Linked DNA regions of Actinospica robiniae DSM 44927. The protein of the gene in region 1 interacts with the protein of each later gene in a pairwise test. Links are inferred from orthologs where the notes say so. Each region holds a gene or a part of one and is shown on either strand. Other genes may lie near its edges.

What was found. Proteins that work in one complex are often made in the same cells at the same time.
Region 2: the proteins of sufU (region 1) and ACTRO_RS29190 interact in binary tests that used the Escherichia coli proteins (3 or more experiments, as listed by UniProt). The link is inferred for Actinospica robiniae DSM 44927 from one-to-one orthologs.

Annotation. Positions count from the first base shown.
Region 1 is NZ_KI632511.1:7,651,656-7,659,351, reverse strand. Bases 1,897-4,781 are described here. They hold sufU (Fe-S cluster assembly sulfur transfer protein SufU), read right to left. Parts: upstream 3,632-4,781; coding sequence 3,161-3,631; downstream 1,897-3,160. Other genes in these bases: ACTRO_RS32975 (cysteine desulfurase), read right to left, coding at 3,655-4,781; ACTRO_RS32985 (iron-sulfur cluster assembly protein), read right to left, coding at 2,807-3,157; ACTRO_RS32990 (GNAT family N-acetyltransferase), read right to left, coding at 2,208-2,735; ACTRO_RS32995 (helix-turn-helix domain-containing protein), read left to right, coding at 1,897-2,183. In the rest of the region: ACTRO_RS33005 (pyridoxamine 5'-phosphate oxidase family protein), read left to right, coding at 36-626; ACTRO_RS33000 (rhodanese-like domain-containing protein), read right to left, coding at 640-1,125; more of ACTRO_RS32995, read left to right, coding at 1,197-1,896; more of ACTRO_RS32975, read right to left, coding at 4,782-4,962; Fe-S cluster assembly ATPase SufC, read right to left, coding at 4,964-5,746; ACTRO_RS32965 (non-heme iron oxygenase ferredoxin subunit), read right to left, coding at 5,750-6,082; Fe-S cluster assembly protein SufD, read right to left, coding at 6,079-7,293; Fe-S cluster assembly protein SufB, read right to left, coding at 7,357-7,696. UniProt on the Escherichia coli protein: A scaffold on which IscS assembles Fe-S clusters. Exists as 2 interconverting forms, a structured (S) and disordered (D) form. The D-state is the preferred substrate for IscS.
Region 2 is NZ_KI632511.1:6,805,489-6,810,764, reverse strand. Bases 2,406-5,276 are described here. They hold ACTRO_RS29190 (cysteine desulfurase family protein), read right to left. Parts: upstream 4,506-5,276; coding sequence 3,306-4,505; downstream 2,406-3,305. Other genes in these bases: ACTRO_RS29185 (electron transfer flavoprotein subunit alpha/FixB family protein), read right to left, coding at 4,597-5,276; ACTRO_RS29195 (Uma2 family endonuclease), read right to left, coding at 2,621-3,199; mnmA (tRNA 2-thiouridine(34) synthase MnmA), read right to left, coding at 2,406-2,581. Outside these bases: ACTRO_RS29215 (methionine synthase), read right to left, coding at 1-446; ACTRO_RS29210 (hypothetical protein), read left to right, coding at 572-1,060; ACTRO_RS46160 (DUF4190 domain-containing protein), read left to right, coding at 1,060-1,470; more of mnmA, read right to left, coding at 1,478-2,405. UniProt on the Escherichia coli protein: Master enzyme that delivers sulfur to a number of partners involved in Fe-S cluster assembly, tRNA modification or cofactor biosynthesis. Catalyzes the removal of elemental sulfur from cysteine to produce alanine.

The DNA of each region.
Region 1 (7,696 bases):
CCGTGGGCCGGGAGGACTGGGAGGACGCGACAGCCGTGGCCGAGCGCTTCGACGACATCACCCCGAAGATCAGAACGTTCATCGACAAGCAGCACATGTTCTTCGTCGCCACCGCGCCGCTGGGCGACGGGCGGGTCAATGTGTCACCAAAAGGATATAAAGACACGTTCAAGGTCATCGACGAGCACACCTTCGCCTACCTGGAGCTGTTCGGCAGCGGCATCGAGACGAAGGCGCACCTCGGCGACAACCCGCGGATCACGATCATGTTCTGCTCGTTCGGCCGCGAGTCCAACATCGTCCGGCTCTACGGCAAGGGCCGGTACCTGCGGCCGGACGACCCGGAGTTCGAGCGGCTGGCCCCGCAGTTCAACCTCGCCCACCCGAGCCCGCGCGGCATCGTGGTGGTGGACGTGGAGAGCACGCAGACCTCCTGCGGATACGCGGTGCCGTACATGGAGATCCAGAGCGAGCGCCCGGTGCTGGACACCTACCACGAGCGCCGCACGGCGCCGGAGTGGGCGCGGCGGGTGGCGGAGGTGAACGACAAGAGCATCGACGGCCTGCCCGGCCTCGAGCCCGACCATCCGCTCCCGACCGACGTGCGGCGCAGGCCGGCCGCCTGAGCTCCGGGACCCGTCAGCACGCGCAGGCCGTGCCGTCGGCGGGCGCCGTGAGCGGGTCCACCGCCGGCTCGCGCCGTCCCCACGCCGTGTCGTACGCGAAGCCCTCGCGCACCCAGTACTCGAACCCGCCGATCATCTCCTTGACCGGGTAGCCGAGCCGGGCGAACTCCAGCGCCGCGCGCGTCGAGCCGTTGCACCCCGGACCCCAGCAGTAGGTCACCACCGGCGTGCCCGCCGGGATCAGCGCGGCCGCCTCCGCCGCGATCCGCCCGGTGGGCAGATGCACCGCGCCCGGGATCCGCCCCTGGTTCCAGGCCTGCTCGGACCGGGTGTCGATCAGCACGAACCCGGGGAGGGCACCGGCCTGAACGTCCGCGAGCTCCGCGTGCACGTCCGAGACGTCGGTCTCGAACTCCAGCTTGGCCGCGAAGTGCGCGACCGCCGCCGCGTTGCGCATATCCGCCATGGTGTCCGCCTGCGTTTCCATCGTCGTCGTCATGAGCTCAGCATGCCGGGAGCTCCCTTCCCCGCGACAGTGGCGCGAACGACAGGGTTCGCTAAGATCACGCCATGCTGCTCGAAACGCCGCGCCTGCGTCCGGAAGCGACGGGTCCGACCGTCGCCGTCTACCTCTTCGACGGGATATCCGTGTTCGAGGTCGGCTGCGTGACCGAGGTCTTCGCCCTGCCGAGACCGGAGCTCGACGTGCCTTGGTACACCTTCGAGGCGTGCGCCGAGACGACCGGCATGATGCGGGCGATGGGCGGGTTCGGCCTGCTCGCAGAGCACGACATGACGCAGTTCGCGGCCGCCGACACGGTGATCGTCACCGCTGTTCCGAACGTGCGCGGCGAGATCTCGAAGGCGCTCGTCGACGCGCTGCGGGAGGCGCACGAACGAGGTGCGCGGGTGGTGTCCATCTGCTCGGGCGCCTTCGCCCTGGCCGAGGCGGGCTTGCTCGACGGGCTGCGCGCGACCACTCACTGGCGCTACGCCGGGATATTCGCGGCGCGGTACCCGAAGGTGCATCTGGACCCGGACGTGCTGTACCTCGACGAAGGCAGGGTGCTGACGAGCGCCGGCAGCGCGGCGGGGCTGGACCTCTGCCTGCATCTCGTCCGCCAGGACCACGGTTCGGCCGTGGCCAACTCGGTGGCCCGGCGGCTCGTGCTGCCGCCGCACCGAGAAGGCGGACAGGCGCAGTTCATCGAGGCGGCCGTACGGCCGGTGCCGGAAGACGACGGGGTCGCGCGGTCGCTGGACTGGGCCATGGAGAACCTCGCGCACCCGATCTCGGTGGCGCAGATGGCCGAGGTCGCGCGCATGTCGTCGCGCAGCTACATCCGCCATTTCGCCCGCGCCACCGGCACTTCGCCGCTGCGCTGGCTGGTGAATCAGCGCCTTGCGGCGGCCCGGGCGATGCTGGAGACCGGCGACGCGCCGATCGAGCAGGTGGGCGCCGCCGTCGGCTTCGCCGATTCGGCCACGTTCCGCCACCACTTCACCCGCGCGGTCGGCACCGCGCCCTCGGCCTACCGCCGGACCTTCCGTCGCTGAGCCGGCGGCGAGCCGCTGCCCGCATCACGCGCCGGGACCGGTACGCAGGCGGTAGTAGCAGTGACCAGGCTTCTGATCGACGAGCCGGCCACCGCACTTCTCTATCACCCGGCGCGAAGCGTGATTGTCGGGATCCGTTGTCAGCAAAGCGTCGTCGACGCCCAACGCGTAGGCGACGGGCATCGCGGCGAGCAGCAGTGCCGTGGCATGCCCACGCCCCTGCGCGCCCGGCCGGATCACGTATCCGATGTGGCCGCCCATGACCTCGAGCCGGGAGTTGAGCCGGTGCCGGATGGCTATCCGGCCCAGGAACTCGTCGCCCTCGGACCAGAAGAGACTCGACTCGGGCACCGGCCCCTCGGCCGCGACCGAGTCGGGCGTGCGCCGCGCGTGCAGGCTGTCGATGTACGCCGAGAATCCCGAGGGGGCGCGCACCGCCTCGTGATCGATGCGCGCGGCCCAGTCGGAAAGCGGCCCCGCCGCTCGGAACTCGGCGAGCGTGGCGAGGAAGGAGGCGTGGAAACGGGCGTGCGGTCTGGTCAGCTTGGGCATGACAGGATCCTGCCATCTGCCCGCGCGACGATCAACCGGGCCGGTGCCCGGCCCGGTCTGACGCCGGAGCGTCAGACGTTGAAGCCGAGCGCCCGGAGCTGGTCCCGGCCGTCATCGGTGATCTTGTCCGGGCCCCACGGCGGCATCCACACCCAGTTCACCCGGAAGTCGGTGACCAGATCGGCTGTGGCGCTGCGGATCTGATCCTCGATCACGTCCTGCAGCGGGCACGCGGCGGAGGTCAGCGTCATGTCGATGATCGCGACGTTGCCCTCGTCCACGGTCAGGCCGTAGATCAGGCCCAGGTCCACGACGTTGATGCCGAGCTCGGGGTCGACGACGTCGCGCAGGGCCTCCTCGACGTCCTCCACGGCCGCGACACCGGCCGCCGGCTCCTGCTGCTGCGTCTGCTGCTCGCTCACTGCTCAACTCTCCTTCGTGCTGCGCGCCAGCGCCTGCGCGGTCGCGTCCTTCAGGGCCATCCAAGACAGCAGGGCGCACTTGACCCGGGCCGGGAACTTCGAGACGCCGGCGAAAGCCACCGCGTCCTCGAGCACGTCCTCGTCCCCCTCCTGCTCGCCCTTGGACTGCATCAGCTCCAGGAACGCCTCGTGCAGCTCGAACGCCTCGGACACGTTCTTGCCGATCACCAGGTCGGCCAGCACCGAGGCCGAGGCCTGCGAGATCGAGCAGCCCTGCGACTCGTACGAGACGTCCTTGATGACGGCCTGCCCACCCCTGCTGCCGTCGTCCAGGTGCACGCGCAGCGTCACCTCGTCGCCGCAGGTGGGGTTGATGTGGTGGACCTCGGCGCCGAAATCGTCGCGCAGGCCCTTGTGGTGCGGGTTGCGGTAGTGGTCCAGGATGATCTCCTGGTACATCGACTCCAGCTTCACGCCCTCACCCTCCTCTCCCTTGTTCAGGCTCCGAAGAACCGCTTCACCTGTTCGAGCCCGTCCACCAGCGCGTCGATCTCGGCCTTCGTGGTGTAGACCGAGAACGAGGCGCGCGTGGTGGCAGGGATGCCGTAGCGCACGCACACCGGCCGGGCGCAGTGCTGGCCGACCCGGACGGCGATGCCCTGCTCGTCGAGCACCTGGCCGACGTCGTGCGGGTGGACCTCGCCGAGTCCCTCCACCGAGAGGATGAACGAGATCGCGGCCCCGTGATGTTCCGGGTCGCTCGAGCCGATGATGCGCAGGCCCTCGACGCCGCCGAGCCGCTCGAGGGCGTACTCGACGATCTCGTGCTCGTGCCGGGCGACGTTCTCCATGCCCAGGGCGGTCAGGTAGTCCACCGCCGCGCCCAGCCCGACCGCCTCGGCGATCGGCATCGTGCCGGCCTCGTACTTGTGCGGGATCGGGGCGTAGGTGGAGCCCTCCATGGTGACCACGCCGACCATCTCGCCGCCGCCGAGGAACGGCGGCAGCTCGTTGAGCAGCTCGGCCCGGCCCCACAGGACGCCGATGCCGGTCGGGCCGAGCATCTTGTGGCCGGTGAAGGCGACGAAGTCGGCCCCGAGCGCCTGCACGTCCAGCGGCAGGTGCGGCGCGGACTGCGAGGCGTCGACGACCACGAGGGCGCCGACGTCGTGGGCGCGCCGGACGATCCGCTCGAGCGGGTTGATCGTGCCGAGGATGTTCGAGACGTGCACCACGGAGACGACCTTGGTGTGCTCGTCGATGACCTCGTCGAGGTTGCTCAGGTCCAGCCGCCCGTCGTCGGTCAGGCCCAGCCAGGCCAGCTCCGCGCCGGTGCGCTGCGTGGTCAGCTGCCACGGGACGATGTTCGAGTGGTGCTCCATCTGGGTGATCACCACGCGGTCGCCCTTGCCCAGGCCGTACGGCTCGCCGGCCCAGCCGAGCACGCTCGCCACCAGGTTGAGCGCCTCCGAGGAGTTCTTGGTGAAGATCACCTCGTTGCGGTCCGGCGCGTTGATGAACGCCGCGACCTTGTCCCGGGCGCCCTCGTAGAGCGCGGTGGCCTCCTCGGCCAGCGCGTGCACGCCGCGGTGGACGTTCGCGTGGTGGTTCGCGTAGTAGTCCGCCATCGCGTCGATGACCTGCCGCGGCTTCTGCGAGGACGCGGCCGAGTCGAGGTAGACCAGCGGACGGTCGTCGCCGACCCTGCGCTCGAGGATCGGGAAGTCCTTGCGGATCCGCTCGAGGTCGAGGCCTGTGCCCGGCGGTACGACGCCCGCGGGGGGGCTCTTGAGATCCACAGTCATGTCAGGCACCCGCCTTGATGTCGTCCTCGGCCCCCACACCGGTGTACTTCTCGTAGCCCTCGTCCTCGAGCACCTGGGCCAGCTCCGCGCCGCCGGACTCGACGATCCGGCCGTTCGCGAAGACGTGCACGAAGTCGGGCCGGATGTACTTGAGGATGCGGGTGTAGTGGGTGATCAGCAGCGTGCCGACGTCGCCGGTCTCGCGCACCCGGTTGACGCCCTCGGACACGATCCGCAGCGCGTCCACGTCGAGGCCGGAGTCGGTCTCGTCGAGCAGCGCGATCTTCGGCTTGAGCAGCTCGAGCTGCAGGATCTCGTGCCGCTTCTTCTCACCGCCGGAGAAGCCCTCGTTCACCGAGCGCTCGGCGAAGGCCGGGTCCATCTGCAGCTGGGTCATCGCGGCGTTGACCTCCTTGACCCAGGTGCGCAGCTTGGGCGACTCGCCCCGGATCGCGGTGGCGCTGGTGCGCAGGAAGTTGGCCACCGACACGCCGGGGACCTCGACCGGGTACTGCATCGCCAGGAACAGGCCCGCCCGGGCCCGCTCGTCCACGGTCATCGAGAGCACGTCCTGGCCGTCGAGCAGCACCTGGCCGCCGGTCACGGTGTACTTCGGGTGGCCGGCGATGGAGTAGGCCAGGGTCGACTTGCCGGAGCCGTTGGGGCCCATGATCGCGTGGGTCTCGCCCTGGCGGACCGTCAGGTCGACGCCCTTGAGGATCTCCTTGGGCTCACCCTCGGCGTCGACGGAGACGTGCAGGTCGCGGATTTCCAGAGTAGCCATGGGTTAGAGCTCCACATTCGTGGCGACGTAGACGACATCGCCTTCGATCTTGGTCGGGTAGACGGGCACCGGGTCCACGGCCGGAAGGCAGGACGGCTTGCCGGTGCTCAGGTTGAAGGTCGAGCCGTGCAGCCAGCACTCGATCTCGCCGTCGACGATCTCGCCCTCGGACAGCGGCACCTCGGCGTGCGAGCAGGTGTCGAAGAGCGCGTGCACCTCACCCCCGGAGGTGCGCACCACCATCACGGCGACGTCCTCGACCTCGCAGCGTTCCGGCTTGTCCTCTTCGAAGTCGGCGAGCGCGCCGACGGCGTGCCACTCGGGCTGACGGCTCATCGGGCCAGCTCCTGCTCGACCTTGGCCATCAGCCGCTCTTCGAGGTCCGGGACGCCGATCCGGCGCACGACGTCGGCGAAGAAGCCGCGCACGACCAGGCGGCGGGCCTCGTCCTCGCGGATGCCGCGGGCCTGGAGGTAGAAGAGCTGCTCGTCGTCGAACCGGCCGGTGGCCGAGGCGTGGCCGGCCCCGACGATCTCGCCGGTCTCGATCTCGAGGTTCGGCACGGAGTCGGCGCGGGCGCCGTCGGTCAGCAGCAGGTTCCGGTTGAGCTCGTAGGTGTCGGTGCCCTCGGCGTTCGCGCGGATCAGCACGTCCCCGACCCACACCGTGTGCGCCTGCTCGCCCTGCAGCGCGCCCTTGTAGGTCACGTGCGAGCGGCAGTTGGGCACCGAGTGGTCGACGAAGAGCCGGTGCTCGAGGTGCTGGCCGTCGTCGGCGAAGTACAGGCCGAGCAGCTCGACGTCGCCGCCGGGAGCGCTGTAGCGCACGTTCGGGGTGATCCGGACCAGGTCGCCGCCGAAGGTGACGTTCACCGACTTCACGGTGGCGTCCCGGCCGACCAGCGTGTTCTGCTGGGCCAGGTGGATCGCGTCGCGGTCCCAGTCCTGCACCGAGACGAAGGTCACGTTCGCGCCGTCGCCGGCGATGAGGTCCACGTTCGCGGCGCGGGCGCCGGTGCCGGTGTGCACCAGCACGATCACGGCCTCGGCGAACGGCTTGACGTCGAAGACCAGGTGCGCGTACGCGGTGCCGCCCTCGCCGTGCACGTCCACCCGCAGCGGCTCGGTCAGCACGGTCTCCTTGGCCACGGTGATCACCGTGGTCTGCTCGACCGCGGCGTACGCGCGGGCGGCGACCAGGTCGATCGGCGCGCCGGCCTTGCCGGCGCGCGGGTCCTGCGGCCCGACCTGCTCGACGCTGACGCCCTCGGGCAGGCTCAGCTCGACCTTGTCCGTGCCGTCCGCGGGCGCTCCCTCGTGCAGCCGGCCGATCCGCTTGAGCGGGGTGAAGCGCCAGTCCTCCTCGCGCCCGGTCAGCGCGGCGAAGTCGGCCGGATCGTACGAGGTCGGCCGCTCGCCGCGGGAGGCGAGCACTTCGGAGTGGGTGCGTCCGGTGCCGGGTCCGGCGAGCGGAGCGCCAGCACCCGGGCCCGCGACGGACACGGCCGCCGCGGTGGTCGCGCCCTTGGACTGCTCAGGCTGTGACATCAGTGTTCTTTCTGGTGAAGCGAGAGGTGGCCGGGGACGAGGGACACGCCGAGGCGCTCGGGGTCAGCCGACCGCGCCTTCCATCTGCAGCTCGATCAGCCGGTTGAGCTCCAGCGCGTACTCCATCGGGAGCTCCTTGGCGATCGGCTCGACGAAGCCGCGCACGATCATCGCCATCGCCTCGTCCTCGGTCAGGCCGCGGCTCATCAGGTAGAACAGCTGGTCCTCGGAGACCTTGGAGACGGTGGCCTCGTGGCCCATGGTCACGTCGTCCTCGCGCACGTCCACGTAGGGGTACGTGTCGGAGCGGGAGATGGTGTCGACCAGCAGGGCGTCGCACTTCACGCTGGACTTCGCGTGCTGCGCGCCCTCCTGGATCTGCACCAGGCCGCGGTACGAGGTG
Region 2 (5,276 bases), 850 kb from region 1 along the record:
GCCAGCGACTCGGCCAGGTCCCGGCAGGCGCCGCGGTCCGCGAGCACCTTGTCGCCGTGCTTGAGCTCGATCGTGGCCGCGAGCGTCCACGGCCCCACCGCCTGCACCTTCAGCGCGCCGGTGTAGTCCTGGGTGTGCTCCTCGAGCAGGTCCAGATCACGGCGCAGATGGCTGTGCGCCCGCCCGTGGTCGCGGCCCGCCGCGTCGGCCACCCGCCAACCGGACGGAGCAAGCTCCACCGCCAGGTCCACCAGCAGTGCGGCCGTGCGCCCGGCCATGTCCGCCCCCACCCCCCGCGCGGGCAGCTCGGGCAGGTACGGTAGGCCAGGAGCGCCACCCAGGCCGTCGAAAACCAGGCGCAGGGCGGCTCCCAGATCACCGCCCGGCAGCGATCCGACGCCGGAGGCGGCTGGTCCCGGGACCGCGGCCCGGTGATCGTTGGTCATGTCTGCAGAATATCGCTACACCCGCTAAGGCGAATCTGCTCCGAAAAGAGCGGCGGATCAGGGCGGGCTATGCAAAACTCTGTCATCCGACGGGTGAGGACTTCGACCGGCTAGCGTTGAGAGGGGTGATCCGCGTGCAGACCATGTTCTTCACCGCCACGGCCGCGGAACTGTCTCGGCTCGTCGGCGCCTGGAGCCGCGGTCGTGACGCGGTGGCGGCGGGCGTGCGGCTGGCCTTCGTGGACGCGGCGGACCTCGATCCGGCCCAGCTGCTGGAACTCGACACGCTGGCGACCGGGCACGACCCGGTGAGCGTGCGCGAGGCGCTGCTGACCCCGGCGCGGGAGCTGGGCCGATGTGCCGCGCTGGCCCCGGGATCGCTGGCTCAGGGCACTGAGGAGCAGGTGGTGCTGACCGTGCGCACCCCGCTCTACCGGCAGCTGGCCGGGTGCGGGGACCGGCGGCTGATGGAGCTGGCCCGGCTGTGGCAGGTGCGCACCTGGGGCACCGAGTGGAGCGCCGAGCGCTACGCCGGCCTGCTGCGCGGGCTCTCGATGCTCTCGGAGCTGGCCACCCGCGAGTACCGCGGCGTGTACGTGCGCTTCGACGTCTGATGTCGTGGTACGTACCGCTCGGCCCGGAACCCGAGGACGCCCGGCCGTGGCCCGGGCCCGAGCCCGAGGACGCGATCCCGAAGCCGCTGCGCGCGGAGAAGGCCTCGCCCTCGACCGTGCCGGGCCTGGCCTACGCCGCGCGCAGGTCCGGCGCGAGCACGAGGACGGCCGCGGCCGTGCGGCTCACCAGGATCAACGTGTGCTCCCTGCTGTCGCTGGTCCTCCTCGTGCTCTGCCCGCCGGCCGCGATCGTCTTCGGCGGCCTGGGGCTGCGCCAGATCCGCCGTTCGGGTGAGCGCGGATTCGGCCTCGCCGTCTTCGGCATCGCCGCGGGCGCGCTGCTGACCCTGCTGCTGGCCCTGGCGGTCTTCGTCCTGTTCGTGCTCTTCGCCTTTCCGCCGCAGCAGTGAGGACGAATCAGGCGCCTGCGACCGCGTCGGCCCGGCGGGTCGCGGTGATCGTGGCCGAGCCGATGACGCGGCTGCCGTCGTAGAGCACCGCGGTCTGTCCCGGCGCGATGCCGCGCACGGACGCGGCGAACGCCAGCATCACCACGCCGCCATCCGCGTCGTAGCGGGCCGAGGCCGCGACCGGCTCGCCGTGCGCGCGCAGCTGGACCAGGCAGTCGAAGCCGTCCCGGCCGACCGGCCCGCACCAGCGCACGTGCCCGGCGTCGAGCGCGTCCACCGCGAGCTCCTCGGCCGTGCCCACGGTGACGGTGTTCTCGACCGGCGAGATCTCCAGCACGTAGCGCGGGCGCCCGTCCCCGGCCGGATCCCCGATTCGCAGGCCCTTGCGCTGCCCGATGGTGTACCCGTACGCCCCCTGATGCTCCCCGACCACGGCGCCGGAGCTGTCCACGATCTTGCCGGGCGCGGTGCCGAGGCGCTCGGCCAGGAACCCGCGGGTGTCGCCGTCGGCGATGAAGCAGACGTCGTGCGAGTCCGGCTTGTCCGCGACGGCGAGCCCGAGCCGCTCCGCCTCGGCGCGCACGTCGGTCTTGAGCGAGTCGCCGAGCGGGAAAAGCGCGCCGGCCAGCTGCCGGGCGTCGAGCACACCGAGGACGTAGGACTGGTCCTTGGCCGGGTCCAGAGCGCGATGCAGCTCCCGCCCGCCGTCCGGCCCGTCCACGATCCGCGCGTAGTGCCCGGTGCACACCGCGTCGAAGCCGAGCGCCTGCGCCTTGTCCAGCACCGCGGCGAACTTGATCTTCTCGTTGCAGCGCAGGCAGGGGTTGGGCGTGCGCCCCGCGGCGTACTCGGCGACGAAGTCGTCCACCACGTCCGCGTGGAAGCGCTCGGCCATGTCCCACACATAGAACGGGATGCCGATCACGTCGGCGGCCCGCCGCGCGTCGCGCGAATCCTCGACGGTGCAGCAGCCGCGGGCCCCGGTACGGAAGGACTGCGGGTTGCGCGAGAGCGCCAAGTGCACCCCGGTCACTTCATGCCCCGCCGCCACCGCGCGGGCGGCCGCCACCGCCGAGTCGACTCCGCCGGACATCGCTGCTAGTACTCGCATACCTCAAGGGTACGTGAGCCGGACAGGGGATTTTTCGTACTACCGGGACGGGACGCGCAAGGGGATGTCGAGGGCGAACGGGACGTCGGTCACCAGTCGGCCCACGTGGGCGCGCTTCCACTCGAACCGGTCGCCGACCAGCCGGTGCTCGTGCACCACCGGATCGTCGTCCTCGCCACGCTCGATCAGCCAGAATGAGGCGATGCCCATCATCGCGTACATGGCGGGCTTGTCCTCGCGGTCGCGCTCCTCGGATTCAGGCGAGACGACCTCGGCGGCGAGAACGATGTCCTGCGGGAGATAGACCGACTTATCCAAGTCGAAGGCCTCGGCGCGAACGATGGAGATGTCCGGTTCCGGAGCGGATCGCGGACTCTTCCGCACGGCCATTTCCCGGAGCACGCGGTATGCATCCGGCGCCTGCTTGAGCAATTCGCCTTCGAGCATCCGGACGATAACCAGATGCCAGCTCTTCTGCGGGCTCATGACGAGCGCCCCCCGGATCAGCTCGGTGTGCTTCGGCAGATCCGGAGGGAGGTTCTCGAGCGTCCAGCCATCGGGCGGCGTAGCCGGCAACACCGGGGCGTACATGTCCCATTCCTCCTCGTCGTTCGCCATCTTTCCGAACCTTTCTACGAGGGTCTCGCCTTATCTGTGCCGCAATCCGCTGAAGATCACACCATCGGGTGATCAACGACGCCGGGCCTTCGCCCCCTGCGACGCCTCAGCTCAGCCCGGCGGCCCGGGCCCGGCTGACGACCGCGGGCAGGGCCTCGAGCAGAGCGTCGACGTCCTGATCGGTCGAGGTGCGGCCGAGCGAGAAACGCAGCGAGCCGCGGGCCAGTTCCTCGCTGCGGCCCATGGCCAGCAGGACGTGGCTGGGCTGGGCGATGCCGGCCGAGCAGGCGGAGCCGGTGGAGCAGGAGATGCCGCGGGCGTCGAGGAGGAGCAGCAGGGAGTCGCCCTCGCAGCCGGGGAAGCAGAAGTGCGCGATGCCGGGCAGCCGGTCGGCGGCCTCCGGCTCGGGCCGCGCGTCCGGCTCGGGCAGCGCCGGACCGGAGAGCACCGCGCCCGGGACCGCGCGCAGCACGCCCTCGATCAGCCGGTCCCGCAAGGCGCACAGCCGCACGTACTCCTTGGGCTGCTCGGCCCGGGCAGCGGTGACGGCCGCGGCGAAGCCGGCGATGCCGGGGGTGTCCAGGGTGCCGGAGCGCACGTCGCGCTCCTGGCCGCCGCCGTGCTGCAGCGCGGTCAGCTTCGTCTCCCGGCCCAGCAGCAGCGCGCCCACCCCGAGCGGGCCGCCGAGCTTGTGGCCGGTGACGCTGAGCGCGTCGAGCCCGCTCTCGGCGAAGTCCAGCGGGAGGTGGCCCGCGGCCTGGATCGCGTCGGAGTGGATCGGCACGCCGTGCCGGTGCGCCACCTCGGCCAGTTCGCGGATCGGCAGCACCGTGCCGACCTCGTTGTTCGCCCACATCAGGGTGACCAGTGCGGCGGTCTGCGGGTCCTCGGCCAGCGCGGCGTCGAGCGCGGCCGGGGCGACCGAGCCGTCCGGGCGCACCGGCAGCCAGTCCAGCTCGGCGCCCTCGTGCTGCTCGAGCCAGAACAGGGCGTCGAGGACGGCGTGGTGCTCGATCCTGGCCGCCACGATCCGCACCCGGCGCGGGTCCTCGGCGCGCCGGGCCCAGTACAGGCCCTTGACCGCGAGGTTGTCGGCCTCGGTGCCGCCGCCGGTGAACACCACATGGCTGGGCCGGGCGCCGAGCGCGGCGGCCACCGCCTCGCGCGACTCCTCCACGACCCGGCGCGCGGCGCGGCCCGGGCCGTGCAGCGAGTTCGCATTGCCGACGAGCGCGAACTGGGCGTTGACCGCCGCGATCGCGTCGGGATGCATGGGCGTGGTCGCCGCGTGGTCGAGGTAGGTCATAGCGAGCTTGATTCTAGACGCCGGGGGAACACACCGGAGCCCCGCATCCGCCGAGGTCGGCGGAGGCGGGGCGGCGGTTTGCCGGGCGGCGTTACTTGCGCTTGGCGATCTCTTCGGTGGCCTGCGGGACCACCGCGAACAGGTCGCCCACGACGCCGTAGTCCACCAGCTCGAAGATGGGGGCCTCGGGGTCCTTGTTGACCGCGACGATCGTCTTCGAGGTCTGCATGCCGGCCCGGTGCTGGATCGCGCCGGAGATGCCGCAGGCGAGGTAGAGCTGCGGGGAGACGGTCTTGCCGGTCTGGCCGACCTGCGACTGGTGCGGGTACCAGCCGGAGTCCACCGCCGCGCGCGAGGCGCCGACGGCGGCGCCGAGCTGGTCGGCGAGGGCCTCGATGACGGAGAACTTCTCGGCCGAGCCGACGCCGCGGCCGCCGGAGACCACGATCGCGGCCTCGGTCAGCTCGGGCCGGTCGCCCTTGGCCACGGTGACCTTCTCCACCACCCGGGCCAGCTTGGCCGACTCGGTCAGGGTCACCTCCACGTCCACCCGTTCGGCCGCGGCCGCTTCGGGGGCGGGCGGCGTGGCGTTCGGCCGCATGGCGATGATCGGGGTGCCCTCGGTGACCGAGGCGTGCACGATCGAGGAGCCGCCGAAGATCGACTGCTCGGCCACGAACACGCCGTCGGCGACGGTGAGGTCCACGGCGTCGGTGAGCACGCCGGAGCCGGTCTTGATCGCCAGCCGGCCGGCCACCTCCTTGCCCTCGG